Regions from separate parts of the Staphylococcus pseudoxylosus genome, predicted to be linked through region 2. Evidence: riboswitches for the same ligand, from Rfam matches in the RefSeq annotation. Region 2 holds a riboswitch; the other holds the start of a gene.
The links. Region 2 has a riboswitch for lysine ahead of LG295_RS07695 (aspartate kinase). Riboswitches for the same ligand answer to the same signal wherever they lie in the genome.
Positions count from the first base shown of each region.

Region 1: it holds a riboswitch for lysine, as region 2 does, so the genes downstream of both, LG295_RS06330 (amino acid permease) here and LG295_RS07695 (aspartate kinase) in region 2, are expected to answer to the same signal.

Region 1 is NZ_CP085024.1:1,318,153-1,326,558, forward strand. Features, by position in the region: gene gap (type I glyceraldehyde-3-phosphate dehydrogenase) at 1-391, shown strand, start outside; gene nrdR (transcriptional regulator NrdR) at 718-1,188, shown strand; gene LG295_RS06315 (replication initiation and membrane attachment family protein) at 1,189-2,568, shown strand; gene dnaI (primosomal protein DnaI) at 2,569-3,492, shown strand; gene thrS (threonine--tRNA ligase) at 3,843-5,780, shown strand; lysine riboswitch at 5,840-6,014, shown strand; gene LG295_RS06330 (amino acid permease) at 6,229-7,719, shown strand; ribosomal protein L20 leader region at 7,780-7,908, shown strand; gene infC (translation initiation factor IF-3) at 7,932-8,406, shown strand, end outside.
Region 2 is NZ_CP085024.1:1,594,030-1,602,435, reverse strand. Features, by position in the region: gene pstC (phosphate ABC transporter permease subunit PstC) at 1-860, opposite strand, end outside; gene LG295_RS07715 (PstS family phosphate ABC transporter substrate-binding protein) at 993-1,946, opposite strand; gene LG295_RS07710 (S1-like domain-containing RNA-binding protein) at 2,340-3,239, opposite strand; gene LG295_RS07705 (ABC-F family ATP-binding cassette domain-containing protein) at 3,383-4,987, shown strand; gene LG295_RS07700 (aldo/keto reductase) at 5,179-6,009, shown strand; lysine riboswitch at 6,201-6,379, shown strand; gene LG295_RS07695 (aspartate kinase) at 6,469-7,671, shown strand; gene LG295_RS07690 (aspartate-semialdehyde dehydrogenase) at 7,723-8,406, shown strand, end outside.

The DNA of each region.
Region 1 (8,406 bases), 280 kb from region 2:
TGCTGCAAAAGCATTAAAAGAAGTCTTACCTGAATTAGAAGGAAAACTACATGGTATGGCTTTAAGAGTACCAACAAAAAATGTATCTTTAGTAGACTTGGTTGTAGATTTAGATGCAGATGTAACGGCAGAACAAGTTAATCAAGCATTTAAAGACAATGATTTACAAGGTGTTATTTCAACCGAAGATGCACCATTAGTTTCAATGGATTTCAATACTAATCCACATTCTGCTATCATTGATACACAGAGTACAATGGTTATGGATGATAATAAGGTAAAAGTAATTGCGTGGTACGATAACGAATGGGGCTATTCAAATAGAGTTGTGGATGTTGCCGTTCAAATTGGTCAATTACTGAAAAGTGATGTTGCAGCAGTAACATATTAAAACTAAAATCATGTCTGTAATAACAATATGATGGTATTAATTTATAAACTCCTTCTAAGTTAGTTTGCATTTAAGCATACTAACTTAGAGGGAGTTTTATTAGTGTTATTAACACAAGGAGGAATAAGAAGCTAGATATATTCAAATATTTGGTGTAATGAAGTATCCTTTTATAGTAAGAGTTGTCATCAGAAAAATGTATAAGAGTTAGTTAAAAATAATTCAGCATTAATTCTTATATGCTAAATTGTGTAATACGATTCTTTTGTGACATGCATATTTATAGTATAATAGAAGATAATCATAAATGAGAGGGTGATAATTCGATGAAATGCCCGAAATGTAATTCGACTCATTCTCGTGTTGTAGACTCTAGACATGCAGATGAAGTTAATGCGATTCGTCGTAGAAGAGAATGTGAAAATTGTGAAACAAGATTCACAACCTTTGAACATATAGAGAAAAGACCACTTATCGTGGTGAAAAAAGATGGAACCCGGGAGCAATTTTCGCGTGAGAAAATATTAAATGGTTTAGTACGTTCTTGTGAAAAGAGACCGGTTCGTTACCAACAATTAGAAGATATTACTAATAACGTAGAATGGAAGTTGCGTGATGAGGGACACGCAGAAATTTCTTCTAGAGAAATAGGAGAACATGTGATGAATCTACTTATGCACGTAGATCAAGTGTCCTATGTACGATTTGCTTCTGTTTATAAAGAATTCAAAGATGTAGATCAATTATTGCAATCAATGCAAGGTATATTAGTAAATAATAAACGGAGTGATTCGTAAATGGGGTTACAATCATATGATTATGGATTGAGACCACATGATAATTTTACTATCGTGCGTGAATTTTATTTAAATAATAATCATTTAGAAATCTTGAACAGATTGTTTACACCGATGATAGGCGCTAATGCGACGGGACTATATCATTATTTAAACCAATTTGTGGACCACGAAGTAGATGCGGTGTTGACGCACTATATTATTATGAGTGAGTTGAAAATTAATCTATTAGAATTCAGAAAAGAAATGGATTTGTTGGAAGGTATTGGATTGGTAAAATCTTATGTAAATCATAACGAGCAGCATTCCTCATTTGTTTATGTTCTTAATCAACCTCCTACTGCGAAACAGTTTTTCAGTGACCCTATGCTATCAGTTTATCTATATAGTGAGGTGAGCAAGCAACGTTACCAACAATTAAAACGTCACTTTGAAACCAAAAATGCTATCGACTTAAACAGTTATCAAGATATAACACGCACATTTACTGATGTTTTTAAAATCCCTAATAAAGCATTAGCACAAGATACAACATACATCCAAGATGATAAGCCGTATGAAGGTTTAGACCTTACACGCGTTCACTTTGACTTTGAAACATTATATGATTTGTTGCAGAATCATTTTATTAGTTCAAAAATTGTTACGAATGATGCGAAAGCGTTAATAACACAAATTGCAACATTATATGGTTTGACGCCTGAATCGATGAAGCGTATTATTTTAAAATCGATAACGAGTGCGCAAGAATTATCTTTTGAAGAATTAAGAAAACACGCACGTACTTATTATTTAATGGAACATGAACAACAGTTACCCAATTTACAAGTTAAATCAGAAAAAGATAATGTTCCTTCACAAGTAAACACTTCTGAAGAAACGTCAAGTCAATCTGATAATTGGTTGGTACAATTGGAGCAAACAAGCCCAATTGATATGTTAGCATCGTGGTCAGAATCTGAACCGACTACACAGCAAAAATTCATGATTGAAGAATTGATTGAACGTGAAAACTTATCTTTTGGTGTTATTAATATTCTATTGCAATTTGTTATGTTGAAGGAAGATATGAAGTTACCTAAAACTTATATTTTTGAAATAGCATCAAATTGGAAGAAAAAAGGTATTAAAACGGCTGAACAGGCATATGAATATGCAATGAAAGTTAATCAACCTAAAAAAGAATCTTATCCGACCAAAAATCGATATAAACAAAAACAATTAGCTTCTAGAGAGATGACACCGAAATGGTTAGAAGAGCGAGATGAGAAACCAGAAAAAGATAACCAACAGCATAACGACGAAGAAGATGAGAAGCTAAAAAATGACAGAGAGCAATTTTTAAATCAATTAAAAAATAGATGGAAGGAGGGCGAATAAATGAAATCTTTTAATAATATCATGGGAGAGTCAGATGATTTATCAAAACGCATAGAAAAAATAAAAAAAGATGTGATTAATGATCCTGATGTTAAACGCTTTTTAAATGAGCATCAATCAGAATTGACAAATGCCATGATAGATGAAGACTTAAATATTTTGCAAGAATACAAAGACCAAGTGAAACACTATGATGGACATGCTTATAAGGATTGTCCTAACTTTGTAAAAGGCCATGTTCCAGAACTATATATTGAAAGTAACCATATCAAAATTCGTTATTTACCATGCCCGTGTAAGATAAAGTATGATGAAGAAAGGTTTAACTCTCATCTAATTACTTCGCACCATATGCAACGTGATACTTTAGACGCTAAACTTGAAGATATATATATGGATAGAAGAGATAGATTAGATGTTGCAATGGCAGCAAACAAAATTTGTGATAAAATCACGAAACACGATCCTCAAGTTAAAGGATTATACTTGCATGGCCCATTTGGAACAGGGAAGTCATTTATTTTAGGCGCCATTGCGAATCAGTTAAAAACGGAAAAAATTCCTTCTACTATTGTCTATTTGCCTGAATTTATTCGTTCACTTAAAGGCGGCTTTAAGGATGGAAGTTTTGAAACAAAATTATCCAGAGTACGAGAAGCGAATATTTTAATGTTAGATGATATCGGTGCTGAAGAAATTACACCATGGGCTAGAGATGAAGTTATAGGGCCGCTATTACATTACAGAATGGTACAGGAATTACCAACATTTTTTAGTTCTAATTTAAGCTTTGAAGAATTAGAGTATCATCTTTCGGTAACGCGTGATGGTACTGAGAAGACAAAGGCAGCCCGAATTATGGAACGTATCAAAACTTTGGCGACACCTTATTATTTAGAAGGAAAAAATTATAGGAACGATTGAAATCTAAAATAAATGTTGTATAATATAATTAAATCTAAATCAAACGAAATGAAACGAAGATACGATTGATATTTCACTACTTCACAGAGAGCCATTGGATGTTGAGATATGGTAAGTATATTTATTGATTACTCCTTCGTCAGTGATGTTGTAATGAACATCCGGCTCAAGACCGTTATCTTACGTAGAGAGAAGCTATTTTGTATTTATGCAGAAAAGTTTTAATTTAGGGTGGTACCACGAAGACCTCGTCCCTTTATAGGGATGGGGTCTTTTTATTTTCTCTGCGATTATTGATAAATTGTATTTCGCTTTGATTTAAGTGCTTGAATAAATAGGAGGAATGTTAAATGGACCAAATTAATATAAAATTTCCAGATGGTAATGCGAAAGTGTTTGATAAAGGCACAACAACAGAAGATATAGCACAATCAATAAGTCCAGGATTAAGAAAAAAAGCCGTAGCTGGAAAGTTGAATGGTCAACTAATTGATTTAACTAGACCAATTGAAGAAGATGGCGATATTGAAATCGTTACACCTGGTACAGATGAAGCTTTGGAAGTGTTACGACATTCAACAGCCCATCTTATGGCACAAGCATTAAAACGTTTATATGGAAATGTAAACTTTGGTGTTGGTCCCGTAATTGAAGGTGGTTTTTATTATGACTTTGATATGGAAGAGAGTCTTTCTTCGGATGATTTTGAGAAAATTGAAAAGACAATGAAACAGATTGTTAATGAGAATTACCCAATAGAGCGTAAGGTTGTTTCTCGTAATGAAGCTAAAGCATTTTTCTCAGAAGACCCTTATAAATTAGAACTTATAAATGCAATTCCTGAAGATGAAAATGTCACATTATACACTCAAGGTGAATTTACAGATTTATGTCGTGGTGTACATGTACCTTCAACTTCAAAAATTAAAGAATTTAAACTATTATCGACAGCTGGAGCTTATTGGCGTGGTGATAGTAACAACAAAATGCTACAACGTATTTATGGTACAGCATTTTTCGATAAAAAGGATTTGAAAGCACACTTACAAATGCTTGAAGAAAGAAAAGAACGTGATCATCGTAAAATTGGTAAGGAACTAGAGCTATTCTCAAACAATCCATTGGTAGGCGCTGGTTTACCACTTTGGTTACCAAACGGTGCAACAATCCGTCGAGAAATTGAACGTTACATCGTAGACAAAGAAGTGAGCATGGGCTATGACCATGTTTACACACCGGTTATGGCTAATGTTGATTTATATAAAACATCTGGTCACTGGGATCATTATCAAGAGGATATGTTCCCAACAATGAAACTTGATGAGCATGAAGAAATGGTGCTTAGACCAATGAATTGTCCACATCATATGATGATTTATGCTAATAAACCACATTCATATCGTGAATTGCCAATAAGAATTGCTGAATTAGGCACAATGCACCGTTATGAAGCAAGTGGAGCTGTGTCAGGTTTACAACGTGTACGTGGTATGACTCTAAATGATGCGCATATCTTTGTTCGTCCGGATCAAATTAAAGAAGAATTTAAACGTGTTGTTAATCTAATTATTGATGTATATAAAGACTTTAACTTTGAAAACTATAGCTTCAGACTAAGTTATAGAGATCCAGAGGACAAAGAGAAATACTTCGATGACGATGAAATGTGGAATAGAGCAGAGAGCATGTTGAAGGAAGCTGTTGATGAGTTAGGCTTAGATTATGAAGAAGCCATTGGTGAAGCGGCATTCTATGGTCCGAAACTAGATGTACAAGTACAAACTGCAATGGGTAAAGAAGAAACATTATCTACAGCACAACTTGATTTCTTATTACCACAAAAATTTGATTTAACTTATATTGGTAATGATGGAGAACAACATAGACCAGTTGTTATACATCGTGGTGTTGTTTCAACTATGGAACGTTTTGTTGCGTTTTTAACTGAAGAAACAAAAGGAGCTTTCCCAACTTGGTTAGCACCTAAACAAGTAGAAATCATCCCTGTAAATGTTGATTTACATTATGATTATGCGAGACTTATTCAAGATGAGCTTAAGTCACAAGGTGTTCGAGTTGAAATTGATGACAGAAATGAAAAAATGGGTTATAAAATTAGAGAAGCACAAATGCAAAAAATTCCATATCAACTTGTCGTAGGCGATAAAGAGGTAGAAAATAGTGAAGTGAATGTGAGGAAATATGGCTCGCAAGATCAAGAAACTATAGAGAAAGACGAGTTTATTTGGAACTTGGTCGATGAGATTAGATTGAAAAAACAAAGATAGTCTTGAAAGTAATGTAGAAATCATGTATATTACAGGTTAGTGAGTTAAAATAAAATTAAATTTGAGTTAGAGGTTGCATTTTTAAAGAGTAAGTATTCAGAAGCCGTATGGGACGTATGTTGAATTCATGAAAGGTAAAAATGCCGAAACTGGTATTGACCATTGACACAATATCAGTTGGGACAGTTATCGAAAGAAACTGGACTGTCACATATGTGATGTGCTACCTATATAAATGCTATTATTAAAATGGTTGCATATCTAATAGGTATGCAACCATTTTGTTTTGGTTGAATGATTAAAATTAATACTTTTACGGGATTGAGTGAAAATTATTGTGAATGCGGTTTTGCAAATATTTGCGCTGCGTTTAGATTTTTCATAGTAAAAATTGAATGCTTTAATCATATAGTAAGTTAACCTCTAAGTTTAAAGAAAGGACACTTCTATGGCAAAACAAGAAAATCAAAGCAATGGAGTTCAAAGAGGACTAAAAGATCGTCATATTTCCATGATTGCGATTGGTGGATGTATTGGAACAGGGCTATTTATGACTTCAGGTGGAGCGATTCACGATGCCGGAGCCTTAGGTGCATTACTAGCCTATGCAATTATTGGGGCAATGGTCTTCTTCCTTATGACGTCATTAGGAGAAATGGCGACATATTTACCAGTGTCGGGATCATTTAGTACTTACGCAACACGTTTTGTTGATCCTTCACTAGGATTTGCATTAGGTTGGAATTATTGGTTCAACTGGGTTATCACGGTTGCGGCAGATGTTACAATTGCAGCGCAAGTTATACAATATTGGACACCTTTAACCGGGATGCCAGCTTGGGCTTGGAGTTGTCTATTTTTATTAATTATTTTTGGGCTTAATGCATTATCTGTTCGCGTATATGGTGAAAGTGAATACTGGTTTGCATTAATTAAAGTAGTTACCGTTATCATATTCATAGGAATTGGTTTACTAACCATCTTAGGTATTATGGGTGGAGAATTTGTTGGTTTTGATACCTTTACTAAAGGTGGCGGACCAATACTAGGTGATGGACTAGGAGGTAGCCTATTAACTATCTTAGGTGTATTCTTAGTTGCTGGATTCTCCTTCCAAGGAACTGAATTGATTGGTATAACTGCAGGTGAATCAGAAAATCCAGAACGCGCTGTACCAAAAGCAATTAAACAAGTGTTTTGGAGAATATTGATTTTCTATATTATGGCAATTTTTGTTATTGGTATGTTAATTCCTTATGACAGTGCAGCATTAATGGGTGGAGGCGACGATATTTCAACATCTCCATTTACGCTTGTATTCCAAAATGCAGGATTAGCATTTGCGGCATCATTTATGAATGCTGTAATATTGACTTCAGTTCTATCTGCGGGTAACTCAGGTATGTACGCATCAACGCGTATGTTGTATTCAATGAGTAAAGATAAATTAGCATATCCTGTATTTGGTAAAACAAACAAATATGGTGTGCCTTATGTATCATTATTAGTCACAGCGCTTATCGTAATAGGTATATTTGTATTACAACATTTAAGTGGTGACGCTTATGAATATATTGTTGCTGCTAGTGGTATGACAGGATTTATCGCATGGGTTGGTATTGCAGTCAGCCATTATAGATTTAGAAAAGCATTTGATAAACAAAATTATGATAAATCAAAATTAAAATACAAAGCTAAGTTATTCCCGTTCGGTCCAATATTTGCAGGTGTACTCTGTGTACTTGTTATAATAGGGCAAGACGTAGACTTTATAAAAACGGGTGATTTCAATTTAAATAGATTCGTTATAACTTATATGGGTATACCTGTATTTTTAGCATTTTTCATTTATCATAAATTGAGATACAGAACGAAAATCATTCCGTTAGAACAAGTAGATTTACGTCAAGATGTTGATATGGATGAAATTAATAAATAGTAAAAAAACAGTTGACTAATGTCATTATTGTTGTTATGCTAGGTAACGTTGAATACGAAACGAACCAAGTAGAAGCTCCCGCTTCTCACCTGTTGCGACGCAAAAGCTGTTGGCAGGTCTTATATATGCATGATGTAGTCATGCGTAGAGGAGAGCGGGTATATTATATACTCGCTCTTTTTGCTTGGGATAATTTCGTAAAAATCTTGGAGGTGTCAACCATAGCAAAAGATCAGACTCAAGTTAACGAAAAGATTCGTGCAAAAGAATTACGCTTAATCGGTCAAGACGGAGAACAAATTGGTGTAAAAACTAAGACAGAAGCTCTAGAAATGGCAGATAGAGTAGGTTTAGACGTAGTCATCATGGCTCCGAATGCTAAACCACCTGTTGCTAGAATTATGGATTATGGTAAATATAAATTTGAACAACAGAAAAAAGAAAAAGAAATGAAGAAAAAACAAAAAACAATTAACCTTAAAGAAATACGTTTAAGCCCAACTATTGAGGAACATGACTTCCAAACTAAGTTGAAGAATGGACGTAAATTCTTAGAAAAAGGCGACAAATGTAAAGTTTCAATTCGTTTCAGAGGTCGTGCGATTACGCATAAAGAAATTGGTCAACGTGTTTTAGAGAAATTTGCAGATGAATGTAAAGATATCGCTACAGTTGAACAAAGACCAA
Region 2 (8,406 bases):
AACGTGAAACCTACAGCGTATATACTGTAATAAATATCTGATCCAAATGTAGCGTCCCCTGTAGCTACTTGTACGATATAACCAGTCATTGTTTGAATAGAACCAGTTAAATCCAATGAAGCTGTTGGTGTACTACCGGCTGCAAGAGATACAATCATTGTTTCACCTATAGCACGTGATATAGATAAAACGATTGATGCCATGATACCAGATGTAGCTGCTGGTAATACTACTTTAGTTGCGACTTCGAATTTTGTTGCGCCGAGACCTAAAGCACCTTCACGCATTTTGTTAGGAACAGAAGACATTGCATCTTCGCTCATGCTTGAGATTAACGGTATAATCATGACCCCTACGACTAATCCTGGACTGATAGAGTTGAAACTACCTAATTCCGGGAATATAGAACGTAATAACGGTGTAACAAAAGTTAAGGCAAAGAAACCAAATACGATTGTCGGAATACCGGAAAGTATCTCTAATATTGGTTTAATAATGCTTCTCGCTCTATTTGAAGCATATTCACTTAAATATAATGCTGCACCTAAACCAAGTGGTACTGCAACAATGGTAGCAATGGCTGTAATTTTTAATGTTCCTAATATTAAAGCCCAAATACCATATTTAGGTGTTGATGAAAATGGATTCCATTCCAATGTAAGGAAAAAGTCTGCTAATGAAACGCGTGTGAAAAATGTAATTGTTTCTGTTAATAGTGTTACGATAATGCCAATTGTCGCTAAAATAGAAAAAACTGCAATAATGCCTAAAATGATTGGTGCAATTTTATCACTCGTACCATTCTTTTTAGCATTATTTCTTGCTATCATTTCACTTACGGAGAGGTTATTATTCGCCATGTGAATTCCTTCCTTCTTGTAAACTCCCAATTATTTAAAAAAGTTGGGACTGGAAGTGTGATGACAAAGTAGTGTACAAAGTTTACTTTGCGTTCATTCCAGAATCCCAACCCTTATCGATCTAATTAAAAATTATTTTTCTTCTTTTTTGCTGTCTTTGCTTTCTTTCCCAATAATATCTTTTAATTTATCTTGTTGTTCTTTGTAATCTTTTTCAGGTAATGCTACGAAACCTGCATCTTCAGCTGATTTACCTTTGTCTTCAAGTACAAATTTCATAAAGTCTTGGAATCCTTCATTATCTTTTAATTTTTTCTCATTTGCGTAAATGTACAATGGTCTACTTAAAGCATAAGAACCATCTTGTATTGTTTTCTTAGTTGGTTCGGTAGTTTTACCTTCATCATCTTTAACTTTAACTTCTTTTAATTTATCTTTGTTTTGTTCATAGAAGTTGTAACCAAAGTAACCAACACCATTTTCATTGTTTTGTACTGATTGAACTATTACGTTTGTATCAGCGTTTTTCTCAGCTTTGATATCCCCTTTATCCATCACTTCTTCAGTAAAGAAGTCGTAAGTACCATGTGATTGGTCAGGTGAGAAAGCTTTGATTTCTTTTGATGGCCATTCTGAATTAACATCTTTCCAAGTTTTTGCTTCACCTGAGTAGATTTTCTTAAGTTGTTCTTTTGTAAGTTCATCAACGAAATCATTATCTTTGTTTACAGTAATCGTTACACCATCTTGAGCAATTTTGAATTCATCATATTTAATCCCTTTATCATCTAGTTTTTTCTTTTCTTCATCTTTGATTGGTCTAGAAGCGTTTGAAAAATCAGTATTCCCTGCTATGAATTTCTCAAAGCCGCCACCTGTACCTGAAGTACCAGAAGAAACTGTTACATCTGAATTATCTTTAGCAAATTTTTCATTTAGTTTTTCAATGATTGGACCTACTGTAGAAGAGCCATCGCCCTTAACTTCTCCTTCGCCTTTACCTGAGTTTGCGTTACCGCCACCACAAGCACCTAATAAAAGTGAAGCGCCGATTGCTGTAGTACCAAATAATTGCCATTTTTTCATTGAAACATCCTCCTAATAAGTGAATAACCCAAAAGTTATATGTATTTATTACAGTTCCTATACTACACACTGTTTATTAAATAGAAATATAGTTAGTGTAAATGTTTCGTTAAGAAAACATTTTTATCATTTACAATGTTTATATTTGTCATATGATAATGTGTATTAGTACTATAAATGCTTTGGTAGCAGCGTTTTTAGTGTAAGTGATATATTACAAAATTTTAGGGTTTGTAATATAAACGCTAAAAAAACCTGAAAATAACTACTTTACCGTAGTATTTTCAGGTTACAAGGTGTACTTCTATAAAGAATAATTTGATTCAATCATATTATTGGTTTTGTATTATCAAGGTAATGGTTGAATATAGTTTTTACATTTAACTTCGTGGACTATTTTTCTGCTCGGTCCCAGCCCTTTTGAGTTAAAGCTATTTTACCACTTTCAATGTTAATAATTTTGTTTTTGTAAAGATGACCAATGGCTCTTTTAAATGATCCTTTGCTCATGTTAAAGATTTCTTTAATGGCTTCAGGACTTGATTTATCTGAAAATGGTAATTCGCCATTATATTCTACAAGTAAATCAAAAATGTGTTGCCCATCATCATCTAATCTTTCGTGAGCTAATGGTAAAAATGACCCGTTTAATTCACCTTTATCATTTTGGCCAATAATGCGCACTTTTACATTTTCACCCAGACGTGGTTCTGCTTTACGTTCAGATTCATGAACAAATATTTTATATCCATCTTTAGATAGTAAGAAACTACCAATTCTTAATAGACGATATGGTCTAGCTTCGATAACTTGATTTTGCTTTTCATTTTCAAATGAAGGGGTGTACATTTGTTCGACAATAGTTTCAGTCGCTAAACGCGCAAACATATTGTTGTCTCTGTCCACACGTAAAGTAACAAATAACTCATCACCTTGTATTGGCCATACTTCTTTTACTTTTGGTAAATCTACCCAAGGAATTAATACTTCTCTTGGTAAACCGACATCTACATGCGCACCATCGCGGTCAGTTTTGATCACTTTAACAAAAGCATACTTATCTGTTGTGATATCAGGCATATTTTGTGTGGCAAATAATGCTCCTGATCTGTTTGGATAGATGAAGAAACTATATTCTTCTCCTATTTGTAATTCATCTTCTTCGTTAATTTCAGATTGGTTTAGTTTTACGTCTTCGCCATTTGGTCCTTTTAATTGGTATGTTGAGCCTTCTATGCCAACAACTTCAAGAAATTCTATTGAACCTACTATATCTTTTTCATCTTGGGCCATACTTTTCTCCTTCGTACATAAATTTATTCTTTTTTATTATAACATGCTATAAGGAAACAAGCATCAGTATAGCGAGAATGGTCGAAAGTACAAACTAAGTGTGTTATAATTTGTCCGGTAGATTAACGAAAAGGAGTAAATGCATGTTACAAGTTACTGATGTAAGTTTACGATTTGGCGATCGTAAATTATTCGAAGATGTAAATATTAAATTTACAGATGGCAATTGCTATGGTTTGATTGGGGCAAATGGAGCTGGTAAGTCAACATTCTTGAAGATTTTATCCGGCGAATTAGACGCTCAAACTGGCCATGTTTCAATGGGTAAAAATGAACGTTTAGCAGTATTGAAACAAGATCACTTCGCCTATGAAGATGAGCGTGTTTTAGACGTTGTTATTAAAGGTCACGAACGTTTATATGAAGTAATGAAAGAAAAAGATGAAATTTATATGAAACCAGATTTCAGTGATGAAGACGGTATAAGAGCTGCTGAACTTGAAGGTGAATTCGCAGAAATGGATGGTTGGAATGCAGAAGCAGATGCTGGTTCCCTACTTTCTGGTCTTGGCATTAAAGCTGACTTGCAAGACAAAACGATGTCAGAATTAGAAAACAACCAAAAAGTTAAAGTGTTATTAGCGCAAAGTCTCTTTGGTCAGCCAGATGTACTATTACTAGATGAGCCGACCAATGGACTAGATATTCCAGCTATAAGTTGGTTAGAAGATTTCCTTATCAATTTTGATAACACTGTTATTGTTGTATCACATGATAGACACTTTTTAAATAATGTGTGTACTCATATTGCTGATTTAGATTATGGCAAGATTAAAGTTTATGTAGGTAACTATGATTTTTGGTATCAGTCAAGTGAATTAGCTATGAAAATGGCTCAAGATCAAAATAAGAAAAAAGAAGAAAAAATTAAAGAGTTACAAGAATTTGTTGCGCGTTTCTCTGCAAACGCATCTAAATCTAAACAAGCTACAAGTCGTAAAAAGCAATTAGAGAAAATTGAACTCGATGATATTCAACCTTCTTCGCGCCGTTATCCATTTGTAAAATTCACACCAGAACGTGAAATTGGTAACGACTTATTATTTGTAGAAAATCTATCAAAATCAATTGATGGTGTTAAAGTTCTTGATAACATTTCATTTACAATGGATCCAAATGATAAAGCTGTACTAATTGGAGATAGTGAATTTGCTAAATCAACATTACTGAAAATACTAGCTGGAGAAATGGAGCCTGATGAAGGTACAGTAAGATGGGGTGTTACTACATCTCGCAGCTACTTCCCTAAAGATAACTCAGAATTCTTTGAAGGTGTGGACATGAATCTTGTCGATTGGTTACGTCAATACGCACCTGAGGATGAACAAACTGAAACGTTCTTACGTGGTTTCTTAGGTCGTATGTTATTTAGTGGTGAAGAAGTTAAGAAAAAAGCAAGTGTATTATCAGGTGGAGAAAAAGTGCGTTGTATGCTAAGTAAAATGATGTTATCTAGCGCAAACGTATTATTACTTGATGAGCCTACAAACCACTTAGACTTAGAAAGTATCACTGCTGTAAATGATGGCTTGAAGAACTTTAAGGGTTCTCTTATTTTCACTTCATATGACTTTGAATTTATCAATACAATCGCAAATCGTGTAATCGACTTAAATCCAGCTGGAGCTGTATCTAAAGAGATATCATACCAAGCTTATTTAGAAGAAACTGGTGTATTAACGAAATAAATAATGATTGTTAATTAATAATTAAAAATATGAAAATATATTTGTCTGCCGGGTTATAATTATAATCTGGCAGACTTTTTATTACTCCCCTTTTGATAATTGTAAAACAAATGTTGTAAGGGCCAATTACTTTGAAATGCTTTTCAAGCATTATATAATTATTATAAGTTTAAGCTAGGAGGAATTTGAAAATGCAAAATTTAGATATGATTGACGGCAAGATAATACCTCAAATAGGGTTTGGTACATATAAGTTAAATGGTGTATCAGGGATGCATGCGATTGTAAGTGCGTTAAATCAAGGTTATCGTTTATTAGATACTGCATACAATTATGAGAATGAAGGCACCGTTGGTAAAGCGATTGAACAGAGTCATGTTTCAAGAGACCAAATTATTGTAACTTCTAAACTTCCTGGACGTTACCAAGACTACAATGCAGCATTGATTGCTATTCAAGAATCGATTTATCGTCTGAATGTGGAATATATCGATTTATACTTAATACATTGGCCAAACCCAAGACACGGTAAATTTGTTGAGGCTTGGCAAGCGATGATTGATGCTCGCAATGCTGGATTAATTAAATCTATTGGTGTGTGTAATTTCTTGCCTGAGCATATTGAAACGTTAGAACAAGAAACAGGAGTCCTGCCTTCGGTTAACCAAATAGAATTACATCCTTATTTTAATCAACAAGATATGATTAGATATCATAATGAAAAAGGAATTATTACGCAAGCTTGGAGCCCTCTTGGTCGCGCTTCAGAAGTTATAAATGATAAGGATATTGAAGTGATAGCAGAAAAATATGATAAAACCATTCCTCAAATTATTTTGAGATGGCATATTCAAAATGGTGTAGTACCTATTCCAAAAGCAACTTCTATTGCTAGACAAATTCAAAATAAAGAGGTTTTTGATTTCACTTTAGAGCATGATGATATCGAAAAAATAAATGCGTTAACTCAAAAAGACGGCAGATTAAAAGGACAAGATCCGGCAGTATATGAAGAATTTTAATCTACTGTAACGCCCATTATTATAATTTGAAAATGTGAATGCGAATTGATTTGCAACACTTTTTACACATAAGTTGCAAAAAGGAGTTATAAAGTGTTGGATTTTTCAGTAAATTAAAAAAACTTGGTAAAAGCGGTTTACAGTATATGCAAGCCTATGTATAATGTGTATCATAAACAAAAAATTAAATATGGTTTTGATGAGGCGCATCAATCATTAGTAATTATTAGAAGAACCTGCCTGCTAGCAGCTAATTTTGAAAGGGTGAGATGCCGAAACAGTTATAATAGCAGCTTATAACACGTTGGACTTTATGGTTAAGAGCTAAGAGTCTGTCATTATTTTAAAATAATGGAGTGCATCACTTGTATATATATTATAGAACAGGTTCGCATTCCGAACTTGTTCTTTTTTTATAATACTGTGATTCTCCCCTATTCGTTGAGGAGGATATAGAAATTGGAAAGAAGTGTTTTGAAATTTGGAGGTTCTTCAGTAAGTGATTTTACTAAAATAAAAAATATTGCCGAAATGCTTAGGTTAAGAGTTGAACAAGGTGAACAATTAATTGTGGTTGTAAGTGCTATGGGTAAAACAACAGATGAATTAATGGCTAACGTTTCTACTTTAACTAGTAGTCCTAAAGATCAGGAACTTGCCCTCTTACTTACCACAGGAGAACAACAAACAGTTTCTTATTTATCGATGGTTTTAAATGATATTGGTATTAATGCCAAAGCCATGACTGGTTATCAAGCAGGTATTAAAACTGTTGGACATCATTTGAAGAGCCGTATAGCAGAAATTGATCCTGATACATTCGAGCAAGCTTTTACCGAAAATGACATTTTAGTCATAGCAGGTTTTCAAGGTATTAATGATAACTTTGAAGTAACTACATTAGGTCGTGGTGGATCAGATACTACAGCAGTCGCATTAGCAGCAAGTAATAACATAGCTTGCGAAATATATACAGATGTTGATGGTGTTTATGCTACAGATCCAAGACTTTATAAGGATGCTAAACGTTTGGACTATGTCTCTTATGAAGAAATGATGGAGATGAGTGCTTTAGGTGCAGGTGTGCTTGAAACAAGAAGTGTAGAATTGGCAAACAATTACAGTATTCCACTATACTTAGGAAGAACTTTATCAAATGTGAAAGGAACATGGATTATGCCCCAAACTGAAATATTAGAAAGAAAAGCCGTTACAGGTGTTGCGTTAGATACGCATATGATGCACGTTACAATTAGTTATCCTCTACCCGATAACAAATTATTAACTGCATTATTCAACCATTTAGAAGATGGTTCTGTTAATGTTGATATGATATCGCAAATCGTTAATTTGGAAGGATTACAAATGTCATTTACGATTAAAGATACAGATGTCATACAAATTTCAACGATTTTAGAGTCTTTAAAAGAATCATTTAGTGCGTTAGACTTTAAGATAAATGAAGATTACGTTAAACTCTCTCTAATTGGTTCTGGCATGAGAGACATGTCGGGCGTAGCTTCAAAAGCATTCAAAACATTGATTGAAAATGATATTTCATTTTATCAAACAACAACTTCAGAAATTAGTATTTCATGTGTTATTGATGCTATGAATGGTGAACGTGCTGTTCAAACCCTTTATCAAGCTTTTGATATCTGAATTTTCAAAATTATAGTACTATTAAAAAAATAACATTGGAGTGTATTGTATATGACAAGATTAGCAATTGCAGGTGCAACTGGTTTAGTAGGAAGAAAAATGTTAGAAACTATTGATAGAAAAGAGATTCCGTTTGATGAATTGGTGCTATTTTCATCAGCACGTTCAGCTGGACAACAAGTAGAATTCCAAGGTCAAACGTATACAGTTAGAGAGTTAACTGAAGATGCGGCTAGAGAATCATTTGATTATGTATTGATGAGCGCTGGTGGTAGTACAAGTGAGCACTTCTCACCTATCTTTGAAGAAGCAGGCGCTATTGTTATTGATAACTCCAGCCAATGGAGAATGACTGAAGGCATCGATTTAATCGTACCAGAAGTCAATGAACCTAAATTAGATAGAAAGATCATTGCAAATCCTAACTGTTCTACGATTCAATCAGTTGTGCCACTTAAACCATTACAAGAAACTTATGGTTTGAAACGCGTAGCATACACAACTTATCAAGCAGTATCTGGATCTGGTGTTAAAGGTAAGGCAGATTTAGCAGAAGGTGCAAATGGCAAAGCACCTGAAGCTTACCCACATCCAATTTATAATAATGTGTTACCACATATAGATAGTTTCCTTGAAGATGGGTATACAAAAGAAGAACAAAAAATGATTGATGAAACACGTAAAATCTTAAATGTAGATGACTTAAAAGTTACAGCGACTTGTGTTCGTGTACCA